DNA from 2 places in the Arthrobacter sp. StoSoilA2 genome. Region 1 is predicted to be linked to the other one. Evidence: riboswitches for the same ligand, from Rfam matches in the RefSeq annotation. Region 1 holds a riboswitch; the other holds the start of a gene.
What was found. Region 1 has a riboswitch for S-adenosylmethionine ahead of LDN82_RS07540 (homoserine O-acetyltransferase). Riboswitches for the same ligand answer to the same signal wherever they lie in the genome.

Region 1 (7,666 bases):
ACCGTCACCGTCAACGGCCAGACCGTAAGGATTATCTCCGCCTGAAGCAACGCGGGGTCACTTAAGGCCCATGGTGAGGCCATTTATGGGCCGTAAGTGACCCCGCGTTGCGTTAAGATGCGAGGACTTTGTGCGTCAGGAATTCGCCTACGTGGCCGATTTCCTGCTGATTAATGCCATGCCACATGCCTGTGTAGAGCACCTTGGTGAGGTCCACGTGCTTGCGCACCCACCCCATGGTGTATTCGATCTTGTCCGGAGTAATGACGGGGTCCTGCTGGTCGCGGCCCCAGAACATCGGCAAGGTGCCGTCCAGTTCGGCATCGCGGAAGGCGGGGTCATCGCCGGCGTCCACCACGAAACCCGAAAGCCCGACGACGGCAGCGAAGTCCGCGGGACGGTACCGGAGCATGGTGGTCGCCATGGCCATGCCCATGGAGAAGCCGAGCAGCGTCACTGAAGAATGATTGGCTTTGACCGTATCCAACCATTCAAGGGCATACTCGGCGGCAAGCTTTACTGCTTCCAGGGAATAGTCGATTGACGCAGTGAGCGGGAACCAGGTGAAGCCGGGGCCCATGGGCATCGGCGCGCGCAGGGAAGCCACCACAAACCCTTCGGGAAGCAGGCCCGCGAGGCTGAAGAGATCGTCCTCATTGGAGCCATAGCCGTGCAGCAGCACCAGAAGCGGCTTGCCCTCCCGTTCAGCTTCGTCATGGGACCACAGGACAACGGGCGCGGGGAATGCAACGGCTTCAGTCATGGGTCTATTCTTGCAGTTACTGATGAGTAACAACCTACGGTGGCGTAGGTTCGCAGATTCAAGGCAGGATGGAAAGCGTGAGTGACGTCAATTCATTGGTGAAGCCGGGCGAACCGGTTCAAACACACCCTTGGAGCCGTTACGTGGCACTGGGGGATTCGTTCACGGAAGGCATCGGCGATCCCGAGCCCCGGAACCCCGGCGGCTTCCGGGGATGGGCTGACCGTGTAGCGGAGGAACTGGGCCGCGGTCATGAGGATTTCGCTTATGCCAACCTTGCTATCCGTGGGCGGCTGCTGCAGCAGATCGTGGATGAACAAATTGGTCCTTGCCTGGAACTTCAGCCGGACCTTGTCTCGATTTCAGCGGGCGGCAATGACCTCATCCGGCCCGGTGGCGACCCGGACCTCTTGGCGGAGAAGCTGGATGCTGCTGTTCAGGAACTGGCCTCCGGTGGGGCGACTGTGGTGTTGTTCAACGGACCGGACACCGCGTCCTCGGTGTTGGGCCGCATCCGTGGCAAGGTGGCCATCTACAACGAAAACCTGAGGACTGTAGCTGCACGGCACGACGCCATCATCGCGGACATGTGGTCCCTGAGGCAGTTGGCCGATCCGCGGATGTGGGACGAAGACCGCCTGCACTTCTCACCTCTGGGACACCACACCATCGCGATGATGGTCCTTGAAGCGCTGAACGTCCAGCACACCCTTGAGCCCCTGGTGCCCAAGCCCCTGCCGGTCCGCACCTGGCGCGAGGCCCGATCCTCGGATCTGGTGTGGGCCCGCGAGTACTTTGTTCCGTGGGTTATCCGCAGGTTGCGGCATCGATCCTCCGGTGACGGCATTACCCCCAAACGCCCGACGCCGGGACCGGTCTTCGGCCCCAACGGCACCATGCTGCCGCGCGGCTGAGCTGATGGGACTGCGGCCGGGAGGATTCGATGCAGCCTAACAATGTTGTCCCCCTGCGCCTGCGCCGTCAGCAGCTGCGGGCTCCCTACGGCGAAAACGTTGATGATGTTCTGCGCAACCTCCTGGCGGTGCAGTCGCAGGAATTTCCGTATGCCAGGTGGAGCCTCGCCCAAAGGGCGGTCGGGAGCACTGCCGATGAGGTGGAGCAGGCGGTGGCTGACGGCAGGATCCTCCGGACGCATATCCTGCGGCCGACGTGGCATTTTGTGCACCGTGACGACCTCGGCTGGTTGATGGGTTTGTCTGCAGATCGCCTTCATCAAGGCAACAAGGGCATGTACCGGCAGGCGGGAGTTGATGAGCACGCAGCCGCCCGCAGTGGGCACATCCTTGCCGAAGCGGTGGCCGGTGGAGCCCACAAAACACGCGAAGAACTAGCCGGAATACTGGAAAAGGCGGGGCTCCCCGGCAAAGGCCTTGGCTTCGTTTACCACCTCATGCACGCCGAGATCAGCAAAATCCTGGTGAGCGGCAGCCCGGTCCGTTCTGCAGGGGGTGCACTGAAACAGACATACGCCTTGTTCGAGGAACGTGTGCCCGACGGCAATACGTCCCTGATGGAGGACGGCGACCGCGAATGGGCCTTGGGCCAGCTGGCCCTGCGGTACTTCAGCAGCCGGGGACCTGCCACCATCAAGGACTGTGCCGCGTGGTCCGGACTGACCATCAAGGATGTACGGCTTGGCTTGCAGGTAGCTGAAGAGTCCGTTCCGGGCGCCTTGGCAACCGTGGCGGTCGACGGCTTGGACTTCTACTTGCCAGCAGAAGATGTGGAGGCACTTGCAGCGACTCCCCCACCAGGTGACGATGGGCCAGGACTTCCCCGTGTCGATCTCATCCAGTGCTACGACGAGTACGTGATGGGCTATTCACAATCGAGGCACTACCTCGGCGGCAGGGCGCCCTATTTCCCCGAGGGCGATGCTCCAATTCACGTGGTGTTGCTCGATGGCAGGTTGACCGGATGGTGGCGCCACAGCTTCTCGGGTGGGATCTGCGAACTCGACATCAGAATGAACAGGCCACTCACAACAGCCGAACAACAAGCTTTGGAGGCAGAAGTGGAACGCTACGGGAGGTTCCTGGGCATGGAGACAAAGCTGGTGTGAAACTGCGGGACTAAGCTGGGTTAAGACCTAGGAGGCCTGCACCGTGAACAATCTGATCTTCTGGATCATCGTCTGCTCGTGGCTGATTCCCATGGGGATACGCATGTACAACAAGTCCCGGGCGCGGCGGCTCCAGGACCGCAATTTCCCGGGCCCGAATTATCCGGGCCCCGGCTATCCCCCGCAGAATCTTCCGGGACCGGGTTACCCGCAGCCGAATTATCCGGGCTATCCCACGCAGCCCACCACCATCCGCCCTGCCGATGCCCCACCGCCGCCAGGACCGGCGTCGAACGCTTCTTCACCTACGTTTCCGAGCCACCGCGGCTCTGAGCAGCAAGGCTTCCGCGCGCGCAAGCTGGCCGAACTGGACCTCAAGTTCAGCAACGGCGAAATTGCCATGGAGGATTACATGAAGCAGCGCGGCGACATCATGAACGGCTGAGCCGGCTTAGGCGAAGAAGGCCTCGCGAAGCTGCTTCGATAGTTGGCCGATTTCGGTCAGGAAGCCATCGTGGCCGATGGGGGCCTCGATCACGTGGACGGGCACATTGCCTGGCAGGTTTTGCGCCAGTTCCACTGACTGGGCCGGAAAATAGAGGCGGTCGGAATCGACGGCTGCCACAAAGAATTCAGCAGTGGCGGCAGCCAAGGCTTCCTTCAAGGTGCCCCGGCCCCGTCTGATGTCGTGGGACATCAGCGCCTCGGTGATGGCGATGTAACTGTTCGCATCGAACCGGCGCACCAGCTTGGTGCCTTGGTGGTCGAGGTAGCTTTCCACTTGGTAGCGGCCACGCTCCCCCAGGACCGCAGCGGCCAGGGGCGTCTCCTGGTGCTGGGCTTCCCGGCCGAAGCGGACATCAAGCTCCAGCGCTGACCGGTACGTGATGTGCGCTATCCGTCGGGCCAGGGCAAGGCCTGCCTCAGGAGTTGGTCCACCGTAGTAATCGCCGTTGTTGAAGTTCGGGTCCTGGCGGATGGCGAGCGTCTGCGACTGGGCGAAAGCAATTTGCTCGGCTGTGCTGTAGGCGCCCACAGAAATAACCGCGCACCGCTGAACACGCTCAGGGAAGGTGACCGCCCACTCAAGTGCCCGCGCCCCACCCATGGAACCGCCAAGGACTGCGTGCCATGCCTTGATCCCCAAGGCATCCGCGAGCCGGGCTTCAGCCACCGTGCTGTCGCGCAAGGTGATCAGTGGGAAGCGGGATCCCCAGGGCCGTCCGTCCGGCGCCTCTGACGATGGGCCCGTGCTGCCGTAACAGCCGCCGACAATGTTGATGGAGATAACGAAGAACCGGTTGGTGTCGATCGTCGCGCCGGGACCAACGAGTTGCTCCCACCAGCCTTCCTCATCAGTAGCACCGCGGGCCACATGCGTGCTGCCCGTCAGTGCGTGCTGAACCAGGACTGCGTTGGACGCATCCGCATTCAACTGCCCCCAGGTTTCGTAGGCAAGCACAACATCCGGGAGAAAACCGCCGGCTTCAAGTTCCAGTGAACCTACGCCGGCGTACTTGACCGTCCCGTCTTCTTTGCCCGGTTTGGGGGGTGCTGTAGCAGTAATGGTCATTCCTTTGACACCTAACCTCGCGCTTGCCTGCCGCCTTGCGTGCGACAGGCCAGGTCTTCACCCGGGGCACCCCACCGCGGAGGAGGGTTGCCGGCCAGCAAGCCGGGGCTGTCGCTGGCACTCATGACCTAATACGTAGAGTCTAGGAAAAATACCGCTGTCTTGGCGAAGAATGTGACAGCTGTGTGACGGTTTGGCGCCGCTTCGTTCAGGAACACGCACCGCGAAGGGCCGCCCGGCGAATTTTCGACGGCGGGCGGCCGCTCCCCCAGCAGCGCGATTAAGCGCCTTTGGCAGCCCGGAAACCGGCCTCAAGATCAGCAATAATGTCGTCCACGTGCTCTATTCCCACGGAGAGGCGGACAAGGCCTGGATTCACGCCCGCAACCAGCTGCTGTTCGACCGTGAGCTGGCTGTGGGTAGTCGACGCCGGGTGGATAACCAGCGAGCGGACGTCACCGATGTTGGCAACATGGGAGTGCAACTCCAGGCCGTCCACGAATCGCTTGCCGGCCTCGACGCCACCCTTGATGTTGAATGCCACCACTGCACCGGTACCCCTTGGCCCGTACTTACGGCCGCGGTCGTACCAAGGGCTGGACGGCAGGCCCGCAAAGGCAACCGATTCGACGTCGTCATGGGCTTCCAGCCATTCAGCCACTTTGGTGGCGTTCGAGACGTGACGCTCGACGCGCAGGCTCAGGGTTTCCAGGCCCTGGGCGATGAGGAAGGCGTTGAACGGGGAAACCGCCGAACCCAGATCGCGCAGCAACTGCACGCGCGCCTTGAGAATGTAGGAGAGGTTGGCTCCGAGCGCGCCATCCTTGCCAAGGTCCCGGGCGTAAACGAGTCCGTTGTAGCTGGGGTCCGGAGTATTGAATCCGGGGAAGCGCTCCGGGTCCTTGCCGAAATCAAAGTTTCCGGAGTCCACGATCACGCCGGCGATCGCCGCGCCGTGGCCGCCCAGATACTTGGTAGCCGAGTGCACCACGATGTCCGCACCCCACTCGATGGGACGGATGAGGTAGGGGGTTGAGAGCGTGTTATCCACGATGAGTGGCACGCCAGCCTCGTGCGCAGCGCGTGAAACACCCTCGATGTCCAGCACGTCCTGGCGCGGATTGGACACAACCTCGCCGAAGAACAGCTTGGTGTTGGGCTGCACGGCGTCCCGCCACTGGTCCAGGTTGTCCGGATCCTCCACGAACGTCACGGAGATGCCGAACTTCTTCAGAGTGTGCGCCAGCAGGTTGTAGGTGCCACCGTAGAGGCTGGGGCTCGCGACGACATGGTCTCCGGCCTCGGCAATGTTCAGGATAGCGAAGGTTTCCGCGGCCTGTCCTGAGCTAAGGAGCAACGCGCCCAGCCCGCCTTCGAGGCTGGCGATCCGCTGCTCCACGGCGTCTTGTGTTGGGTTGCCGATCCGCGTGTAGATCGGGGCGAGCTCGGCCAGTGCAAAGCGGTTGGCTGCGGACTCTGCGCTCGGGAAAACGAAGGACGTGGTCTGGTAGATCGGAAGCGACCGCGCCCCCGTGGCAGAGTCGGGCTCCTGCCCTGCGTGGATCTGGCGGGTTTCGAAAGACCATCCTTGGGACATTGGGTTCTCCTCTTCGTGGCGCGCGGGTTTGCCGTTGATCGCTGTAGGCGTGGGCTGGAGCCAGTCTAGGAAGCGTCCGGACACTTGGACAGCTTTGTGACGAAGGCAGTATTTTTCAGTCTTTACGCGACCCGGCGTGAAGCGTTCCGGCGGCGCACAATAACATCCCATGTTAGTAAGGCTTCCCTTAGCTGAGACCCCGATCACAAAGTGCCAAGATGAAGCCATGCGCATGGATCACGTCTCTTACGCTTGTGAACGAGATGGCCTTTTGGCCACCACCGAACGAATTTCCGCAGCTCTGGGAGTGGACGCAGTCCGGGGCGGAGTGCACCCGCGCTTCGGTACCCGGAACATGATCATTCCCTTGGCGGATAACAAATACCTGGAAGTCGTAGAGGTCCTGGACCACCCTGCTTCCGACAAGGCACCCTTTGGCCAGGCAGTCCGCGCACGCTCGGCGGCAGGCGGCGGTTGGATGGGCTGGTGCGTCGCCGTTGACGACCTCGCCCCCTTCGAGGAACGCCTCGGCCGGTCCGCAGTTCCGGGCAACCGCAAGTTCCCGGATGGCCGCGAACTCGTATGGCAGCAGATCGGCATTCTCGGCTTGATCGCCGATCCCCAGGTGCCTTACCTGCTCAAGTGGGAGGGCGATCCCTCACTGCACCCGTCCAAGGTCTATGAGAGTGACGTCAAGATGTCCAGCCTCACCATTGCAGGCTCGGCGGAACGCGTTACCGAATGGCTGGGCGAGCCCGTCGAGAAGCCGCTTGAGGACGTCGCTGTCCAGTGGATGGCCCCGCACGGTACGCCTGGCATCATGTCCGTCACTTTCGAAACCGCATCCGGCGCCGTCACCATCTGACGCACACCTTCCCTGGGGCCTGGTCCCCTCCAGTCCAGCATGTTGGGTCACAGGTCCAGTGTGTCCGGTCAAGCTTCGGCCGCCATCAGCGGGTGCCAACGACGTCACCCACCGATGGCGGCCGAATTTCTCTTTAACGGTGCCCTGGCTCCACGGCTGTCTAGCCCAGGCCTATCGCCTTGCCGAAGAGGCTGAAGCCAACGAACGCGACGATGTCCAGCAGCGCATGCGCAATGACCAAAGGCATCACCCGCTTCGTCTTGGTATAGATCCAGGCGAAGACCAAGCCCATGGCGAAGTTGCCGATGAACGGCCCGAAGCCTTGATACAAGTGGTAGCTGCCGCGAAGGGCCGCGCTCACGACAATGGCCAGCGGCGTGCTCCAACCGAATTTTCCGAAACGGTCCATGAGGTATCCCACGACGATCACTTCCTCAACGATCGCGTGGCGAATCGCGGAGAGAATCAACACAGGCACTGTCCACCAGTAAGCCTCCAGGCCGCTGGGCACAATGGCGGTGGTGATTCCCAGGGCACGGCCGGCCGCGTACAAGCCAAGTGACGGGATGCCAATGACTGCCGCGAGTCCCAATCCGTGCAAAAGGTCCTTGCCGGGGCGTGCGAAGTTGAACCCCAGCCGGGCAAAGCCACTTGCGCCTTCCCGCCCACCCTGGGCATGCGATGACAGGAAATAGAACACCAGGACCACCGGCACCAAAGCGAAGACAATGTCCAACAGTTGATACGTGAGGTCGAAGTACTCGCGGGTGCTTTGGGACCTGTTA
Region 2 (7,666 bases), 1.6 Mb from region 1:
GAAACCGTCACCAGTGAGGCCAGCAACTGACCATGGGCCGCGACGCACGCTCCTGGGACGAATCCGACGTCCGGATCCGTCCGAACAAAAAAGGCTCAAGGCCCCGCACCAAAGACCGCCCCAGTCATGACGACGCGGTCATTGGCCGGATCATCACGGTGGACCGCGGGCGCTACACCGCCATCGTTGGAGAAGACTCCTCCGATGAACGCATTATCATCGCTGCACGCGCGCGTGAACTGCGACGAAACCCCGTCGTCCCCGGCGATTTCGTCGCCTTGGTGGGCGATGTATCGGGAGAGCCGGATACCCTCGCGCGGCTGGTCCGCATAGAGGAGCGCAAGACGCTGCTGCGGCGCAGCGCTGATGATACCGACCCCATCGAAAGAGTGGTGGTGGCCAACGCAGACCAACTTGTGGTGGTGGTCGCCGCGGCCAATCCGGAGCCCCGGACGGGCTTTATTGACCGTGCTTTGGTTGCAGCCTACGACGCCGGGATCGAGCCGCTGCTGCTTGTCACCAAAGCAGATGTCAAGGATCCTGCGGAGCTGTTATCGAACTATCTCAGCCTGGACTTCCCGATCATCATCAGCCGTACGGCAGATGATGAAGCGTCCGGTATTGACGCCCGCTCCGACGACGGACTGTCCGCGAGGCTGGACAGCCGCGCCGTTGCCGAATTGCGGGCCCACCTTGATGGAAAAGTCACTGTCATGCTGGGCCATTCGGGCGTCGGCAAGTCCACCATGGTCAATGCCCTGACTGGAGCCGAACGGGCTACCGGTGGTGTCAACGCCGTCACCGGGCGGGGCCGGCACACGTCGTCTTCGGCGTTGGCCCTGAAGCTGGCAGACGCCCCACCGGGTAGCTGGATCATCGATACCCCCGGTATCCGCTCCTTCGGACTGGCGCACGTGGACCCCGACCGCATCCTGCATTCCTTCCCCGACCTGGAACCGGGCACAGAAGCTTGTGAACGCGGTTGCAAGCACGATGCCGGCGCCATCAATTGCGGACTTGATGCCTGGGTGAACGAGGGACACGCGGGTCCTTCCGGAGTGGCCCGTTTGTCTTCGCTCCGGCGGCTGCTGGGCGCGGACCCGCGTTTGGAAGCGAAAGAGACCAAGGAATTGGGTACGGTCAACTAAGTGTCGGCGCAAGGCGATCCAACCGCAGGGAACGTTTCACGATAGTTTGGTGGCATGACCCAACCCGTTTCCAGCTACAACGACGACCTGCGACTGGCCCACGTGCTGGCGGATTCCGTGGACGCCCAAACCATGGACCGCTTCAAGGCCTTGGATCTGCAGGTCGAGACCAAGCCTGACCTCACGCCCGTGACGGATGCCGACAAGGCTGCGGAAGAAGCCATCCGCGGCCAATTGTCGCGCTCGCGCCCCCGTGACGCCGTCCTCGGCGAGGAGTTCGGCAGCAGCGGCCACGGCTCCCGGCGTTGGATCATCGACCCCATCGACGGCACCAAGAACTTTGTTCGGGGCGTTCCCGTGTGGGCTACCCTGATCGCGCTCGTTGACGAAGGCGAGCCCGTCGTTGGAGTTGTCAGCGCCCCCGCGCTGGGCAAGCGTTGGTGGGCAGCAAAGGACATGGGCGCCTACATGGGCCGCTCCCTGGCATCAGCCACCCGGCTCAGGGTGTCCAACGTTTCGCGGTTGGCCGATGCTTCAATGTCATATTCCAGCCTCTCCGGTTGGAAGCAACGCGGCAATCTGGACGAGTTCCTGGGGTTGACGGAAGACATCTGGCGCACCCGCGCCTATGGCGACTTTTGGTCCTATTGCCTGGTAGCCGAGGGGGCTGTTGACATCGCCTGCGAGCCAGAGCTGAATCTTTACGACATGGCAGCACTGGTTCCCATCGTGACGGAAGCCGGCGGCCGCTTCACCTCATTGGAAGGCGAGGACGGCCCCTTCGGCGGCAACGCCCTGGCCACCAACTCCATCCTCCATTCGGAGGTCCTCAAGCGGCTAAACCCCGCATTGGATGACCTCCTCTGACCCGGCGGACCAACAGGCCAACCGGCTGAGTATAGAATTTTCGACGGCGGAAGCCTCCTTTTCGGGGCATCCGCCGTCTTTTCTTCGCCCAAAACCCGGTTTCCGGACCCTTCGTAACATTCTGCTTAACAAAGCGAAGCGACTTTGGAGCAGGCCAGATGCGTGGCCTAACCTCTTTACAGGTCACGAGTGCCAGCGCTAAACCCCGGTTTGCTGGCCGGCAACCCTCCATTCGCGGTGGGGTGCCCCGGGTGACGACCTGGCCGGTCCGGAACGGATACGGCAAGCGCGGATCCCCATAGGGGGTCCCTCTTGAGTGAGGTCCCATGAGCACTGCTACGTTCAACTCCACCGTTCTGCCGTCCCTTGCGGTCGAAGAAGCAGCGCACGAAGCCGCTGCGGGCAGGCCCCTGGCCGCCGTCACAGGCGCGGAGCTGCAAGCTCCCCTGATCCAGGGTGGCCACGTCCGCTACGCCAACCTCGACTACGGAGCATCCGCTCCCGCGTTGACCATCGTTTCTGCATATCTCAACGAGATCCTCCCCTACTACGCCAGTGTCCACCGCGGCGCGGGCTACGCTTCCCAGATCAGCACCTCGGTCTACGAGAACTCCCGCGATATCGTCCGCGAATTCGTCGGCGGCCGTCCGGATGATTCCGTCATCTTCACCCGGAACACCACGGACTCGCTGAACCTGCTGGCGGGCTGCCTCCCGCAACTGGACGGAAAGCCAACCGGCGAGGTCCTTTACCTGGACATCGAACACCATGCCAATCTCCTTCCCTGGCAGGGCGTCCCTCATCGCAGTGTCGTAGCTGCTTCGACACTGACCGCTACGCTGGCCAGGCTCCGCGAGGAACTCAGCCAAGGCGGCGTATCTCTGCTGGCGGTCACCGGTGCCTCGAACGTGACCGGTGAAATCCTGCCGATCGCCGAACTCGCATCACTTGCACACGAATACGGTGCCAGGATTGTGGTGGACGCCGCGCAGCTTGCCCCCCACCGCCGCATCAACATCGCCGCCGCAGACGTCGACTACATCGTGTTCTCCGGCCATAAGCTCTACGCTCCGTTCGGCGCCGGCGTCGTTGTGGGCCGTCCCGACTGGCTCGACGCCGGTACTCCCCACCTTGCTGGCGGAGGCGCTGTTCGTGAGGCGCGCCTGGACTCGGTCAGCTGGGCCTCAGGTCCCGCCCGCCACGAGGGCGGCTCCCCCAATGTCCTGGGTGCGGCAACGTTGGCCCGCGCGACGCAGGTGCTCGCCGGCTTGGATCAGGATGCCTGGCATGCCCATGAAGCTGGAATCCGCTCCTACCTCGTACAGGGACTTGAAGCAATCGACGGCGTGACGGTCCACCGGATCTTCAGCGACTCCGAGGACACCATCGGCGTGGTCAATTTCTCGGTGGAAGGATTCGACGCCGGACTGGTCGCCGCCTACCTCGCCGCCGAACACGGTGTAGGACTTCGTGACGGCCGCTTCTGCGCCCATCCCCTCCTCAAGCGGCTGGGCCTCCCATCCGGCTCACTGCGAGCCAGCTTCGGCGTGGGCTCCCGCCTGGAGGATGCCACGCGGCTGCTGGCTGGTATCGAGGAACTCAAGCGCACGGGTCTCGGCTGGGACTATGTAGTGGACGAAGGCCGCTGGGTGCCGGCAAACGACCACCGCAGCTACCCGGAATGGGCGCCAAACACGCCGGGCACCGCAGGGGCTGCACCCTGCACTATTGACTGACACAGCACTATTGACTGAAACAGCACGGTTGCTGATGTACACGTACTGTGCGGTAAATTCGTAGGGTAACCGGCGTTCGCGGTAAAGGAGTCTGTGCGTGGCCGTGCCTTCCCGTAGCGTTTCCGGCGGAAGTGTTTCCGGCAGCGCTGCCAGGCCAGGTGGTCCCAAGCTGCATGCCACGCGCCGCCACGAACTGGGCCAGAGCTTCCAGGACGGCGGCGAACACTACGATCGCGTTCGGCCCGGCTACCCCGCAGACTCAGTGGTTTGGCTTCTTCCTCCTGGAGCGAAGTCCGCCGCGGATATTGGTGCAGGCACAGGAAAATTCACGGCACTGCTCGTGGAACGCGGCCTGCAGGTGGCCGCCGTCGATCCTTCCACAGACATGCTGGAGCAACTTCGAAAGTCCTATCCCGGCGTTCAGGCGTTGGAGGGTACGGCCGAGGCAACAGGGCTGGCGGACTCAGCATTCGACGTCGTCAGCGTTGCCCAGGCCTGGCACTGGTGTGACCCGCTCAAGGCCAGCACGGAGATCGCCCGCATCCTTCGCCCCCACGGAGTTCTTGGCCTGGTATGGAACCAACTGGACACCTCTGTGCCCTGGGTCCATCGGCTATCACGCATCATGCACGCCGGAGATGTGCACAAGCCCGGCTTCCGGCCAGTTATCGGACCGGAATTCACGGACTTGGAGAGCCATCTCACCAACTGGGAGGACGCCGTGTCTCCGGAGGACATCATGGAGCTCACGAAATCGCGCAGCTACTACCTCCGCGCCAATGAAGCCACCCGCGCAAAGGTCATGGGCAACCTGGCGTGGTACCTCTACGATCATCTCGGCCATGCCCCTGGCCAACGACTGGGATTGCCGTACGTGACGACTACCTGGCGGGCCCGCAAGATCCACGGCGCCCCGCCACTGTAGGCTTGGTGTGTGAAGACCAGTACGCCCTCCTCCTCGATCGAGGACTACGTCAAGGTCATCTACTCATATACGGAGTGGCAGGACAAACCAATTACGTCCTCGCAGCTTGCCCTGCGGCTTGGCGTTGCCAATTCCTCGGTGTCTGAAATGGTCCGCAAGCTCAAGGACCAGGGCTTGGTGGACCACCAACCCTACAGCGCCATCAGGCTGACTCCGGAGGGCATGCGGCTGGCGCTGTCCATGGTCCGGCGCCACCGCCTCATTGAGACATACCTCGTGGACGAACTCGGTTACAGCTGGGATGAAGTCCACGATGAAGCTGAGATGTTGGAACACGCGGTGTCCGATACGTTCATCGAGCGCATGGCCGCCAAGCTTGGCCACCCCCTGCGGGATCCTCACGGTGACCCCATTCCCTCGGCTGACGGATCCGTGGAGCTCCCTCACGCGTACCGCATGATCGAGTTGGACGAAGGCCACTCAGGCCGCATCACGCGGATCAGCGACGAAAATCCTGATCTTCTTCGGTATCTCGCGTCGGAAGAGATTACCTTGGACGCTCCTGTTGAGGTGGTGGGACGCAAACCATTCGGCGGAGCCTTGGTGGTTCGGATCGGCAGCGGAGCCCAACGGCGCGAATTTGATCTCGCGGATGAAGTTACAGCGGCACTTTGGGTCCAAAGCGCCGAAGTCCACGAAGGCTGCGTGCTTCCCGCGCGCTGACCCGATGCGCCGCCTGGGCTAGCTACGCTGGCTGGCCGAGCCGCCGTCGTCGGACGCAGTATCCGTGGCGCTGTCAACGGTAGCTGCCGCTTCGGGCTGTGGGTTGCGGATCCCGACGGCGGACGCCACCGCCCCGATGACGAACAATGCCGCCGTGACAATCAAGGCATTGTACAAACCTTGCCGTGTGAACACCGGACCAACGATCAGGCCGGCAAAGGCAATGCAGATGAGGCCTGCAATACGGGCCACGGCGTTGTTGACGGCCGAACCAATCCCGGCCTCTTCCTGGGGCACCGCTCCCAGAATCGCTGCGGTGAGTGGCGCGACGAGGGTGGTGAGTCCCACGCCAAAGACGATCTGCCCCGGAAGCACCTGGGTCCAGTAGTTCAGTGGCTCCTGGACGGAGAGGGACATCAGAAAGCCCACAGCGCATAGCAGCGGCCCCACGGTCATGAACCATCGCGGACCATATTTTCCTGCCAGCCCACCGAAGTAGGACGCCGTCAGCATCAGGATGACGGTCGCCGGGAGCAAAGCAATTCCCGCGATGGTAGCCCCCATCCCTCCAACCTGCTGGAGATAGATGCCCAGGACGAAGAATCCCAGCGATATCCCACCGTAAATCGCGAGCGTGGCAAGGTTGCCCCACCCAAAGTTCCTTATGGCAAAGAGCCTCAACGGCAACATCGGCTCCCTGGTCCTCGCCTCGTGGACCAGGAACAACACCATCGCCGCCACACCGGCCAGGAGCGGCAGCCACACCTGGACGCTCATCCATCCCATCCGGCCCTGTTCTATGAAGGCGTAGACGGGACCACCTAGTCCGATCATGGCCAGGACAGCGCCGAGGTAGTCGATTCCCTTGCTCTTGTCCCTGGCCACGTCCGACGCCCGAAGCCCCGCGAGCAGAGGCCAAATCGCGACGGCGGGAATGACGTTGATGAAGAAGATCACACGCCATGACAACATGTCCACCGAGACGCCGCCAATGAGCGGACCGACGATTGCGGCAGCACTCGTCCAGCCCGACCATTGGCCAATCGCTTTGGACTGGGAAGGTCCTGAGAAGGACGTAATGATCATGGCCAACGAACTGGGCACGAGGAGCGCGCCGGCAATCCCTTGAAGTGCGCGGGACACCACCAGGACTTCCCCGTTCCAGGCCAGGCCGCACATCACCGACGTCAGGGCAAAGCCCGCCAGCCCCCATTCGAGGATCCGTGCCCGGCCAAAGTGGTCCGATAGTGAACCAGCCACGAGGATGAGCGCCCCGAGGGTCAATAGATAGGCATCCACCACCCATTGCTGGATGACCAAGCCACCGCCAAGTTCACGTCCAATGGCCGGGAGGGCCAAGTTGACCACGAAACCATCCAGGATGGCGATAAAAGAAGCCACAATTGCCACAATGAGCACCCGTTTTTGAAGCGGCGTTCTCGGCAGCAAAGCCACAGCATCCGTCATGTGCACAGCCTACGCGGCATTCCTCCAGGACGAAGTCCCGTATCGTTAAACAGTGATTAGTAGACGTGACGCAGCATTGGCCCTAGATATCTCCATGGAAATGGCCCAGCGCCACGGCATCCCTTCACGGCTCTCAGAAGCGGAACTACGGAGTCTCCAGGACAATCCTCCGGCCTGGCTGATCCAGTCACGTGCCAACCGCACGGGCAAACGGCCTGTTTGGGTCCACCTGACCTGCGCAGTGTGTGGGTATTCAGAAGCGGTACGGCCCAAGAAGTGGTGGCCCGATTTCTCGTTCGTCTTTTGCGGGCACCATAAGAACAGTGAACTGCCGGAACTGTTCCTCGATGACGTACGCAGCGAATATGAAGGCGTAGGGAGCCGCTTCGTTGGCGTGGTGGACGTCCGCGAGGACCAGGCCTAGCATCGCCTCATTGTTGCTGGCTCGTCATTGCTGGCTCATCTCCGAGGGAACGGCTATCAGCTGTACCGTTTTGCCGTCCCGCAGCACGGTTAAGGGGAACGGTTCGCCTATGGCCTCGGCAAACAGCAACTTCTGCAGACTCTCTGCACTGGAGACAGCCCTGCCCTGGGCCCGAAGCACCAGGTCCCCTGGCTGGAGCCCCGCTAACTCCGCAGGCGAGGCCGCGATGACCTCCACCACACGGAGGCCCTCTTTCTGACCAGTCCGCACCACCGCACTGGCATCAAGCGGGATAGGCGTACTCACCAAACCCAGGTAGGCCCGGCGCACCCTCCCATCCTTGAGCAGGGAGGCGATAATCCGTTGGGTCGTCCTA

Region 2: it holds a riboswitch for S-adenosylmethionine, as region 1 does, so the genes downstream of both, LDN82_RS14560 (aminotransferase class V-fold PLP-dependent enzyme) here and LDN82_RS07540 (homoserine O-acetyltransferase) in region 1, are expected to answer to the same signal.

What each region holds. Positions count from the first base shown of each region.
Region 1 is NZ_AP024643.1:1,642,798-1,650,463, reverse strand. Features, by position in the region: gene LDN82_RS07565 (RNA-binding S4 domain-containing protein) at 1-45, shown strand, start outside; gene LDN82_RS07560 (phospholipase) at 113-763, opposite strand; gene LDN82_RS07555 (SGNH/GDSL hydrolase family protein) at 832-1,677, shown strand; gene LDN82_RS07550 (winged helix DNA-binding domain-containing protein) at 1,707-2,846, shown strand; gene LDN82_RS07545 (hypothetical protein) at 2,890-3,291, shown strand; gene LDN82_RS07540 (homoserine O-acetyltransferase) at 3,298-4,419, opposite strand; SAM riboswitch class IV at 4,434-4,548, opposite strand; gene LDN82_RS07535 (bifunctional o-acetylhomoserine/o-acetylserine sulfhydrylase) at 4,700-6,055, opposite strand; gene LDN82_RS07530 (VOC family protein) at 6,243-6,881, shown strand; gene LDN82_RS07525 (type II CAAX endopeptidase family protein) at 7,042-7,666, opposite strand, start outside.
Region 2 is NZ_AP024643.1:3,202,619-3,210,284, forward strand. Features, by position in the region: gene aroA (3-phosphoshikimate 1-carboxyvinyltransferase) at 1-30, shown strand, start outside; gene rsgA (ribosome small subunit-dependent GTPase A) at 33-1,148, shown strand; gene hisN (histidinol-phosphatase) at 1,203-2,015, shown strand; SAM riboswitch class IV at 2,197-2,310, shown strand; gene LDN82_RS14560 (aminotransferase class V-fold PLP-dependent enzyme) at 2,342-3,751, shown strand; gene LDN82_RS14565 (class I SAM-dependent methyltransferase) at 3,855-4,676, shown strand; gene LDN82_RS14570 (metal-dependent transcriptional regulator) at 4,686-5,399, shown strand; gene LDN82_RS14575 (MFS transporter) at 5,418-6,872, opposite strand; gene LDN82_RS14580 (hypothetical protein) at 6,961-7,290, shown strand; gene LDN82_RS14585 (trypsin-like peptidase domain-containing protein) at 7,315-7,666, opposite strand, start outside.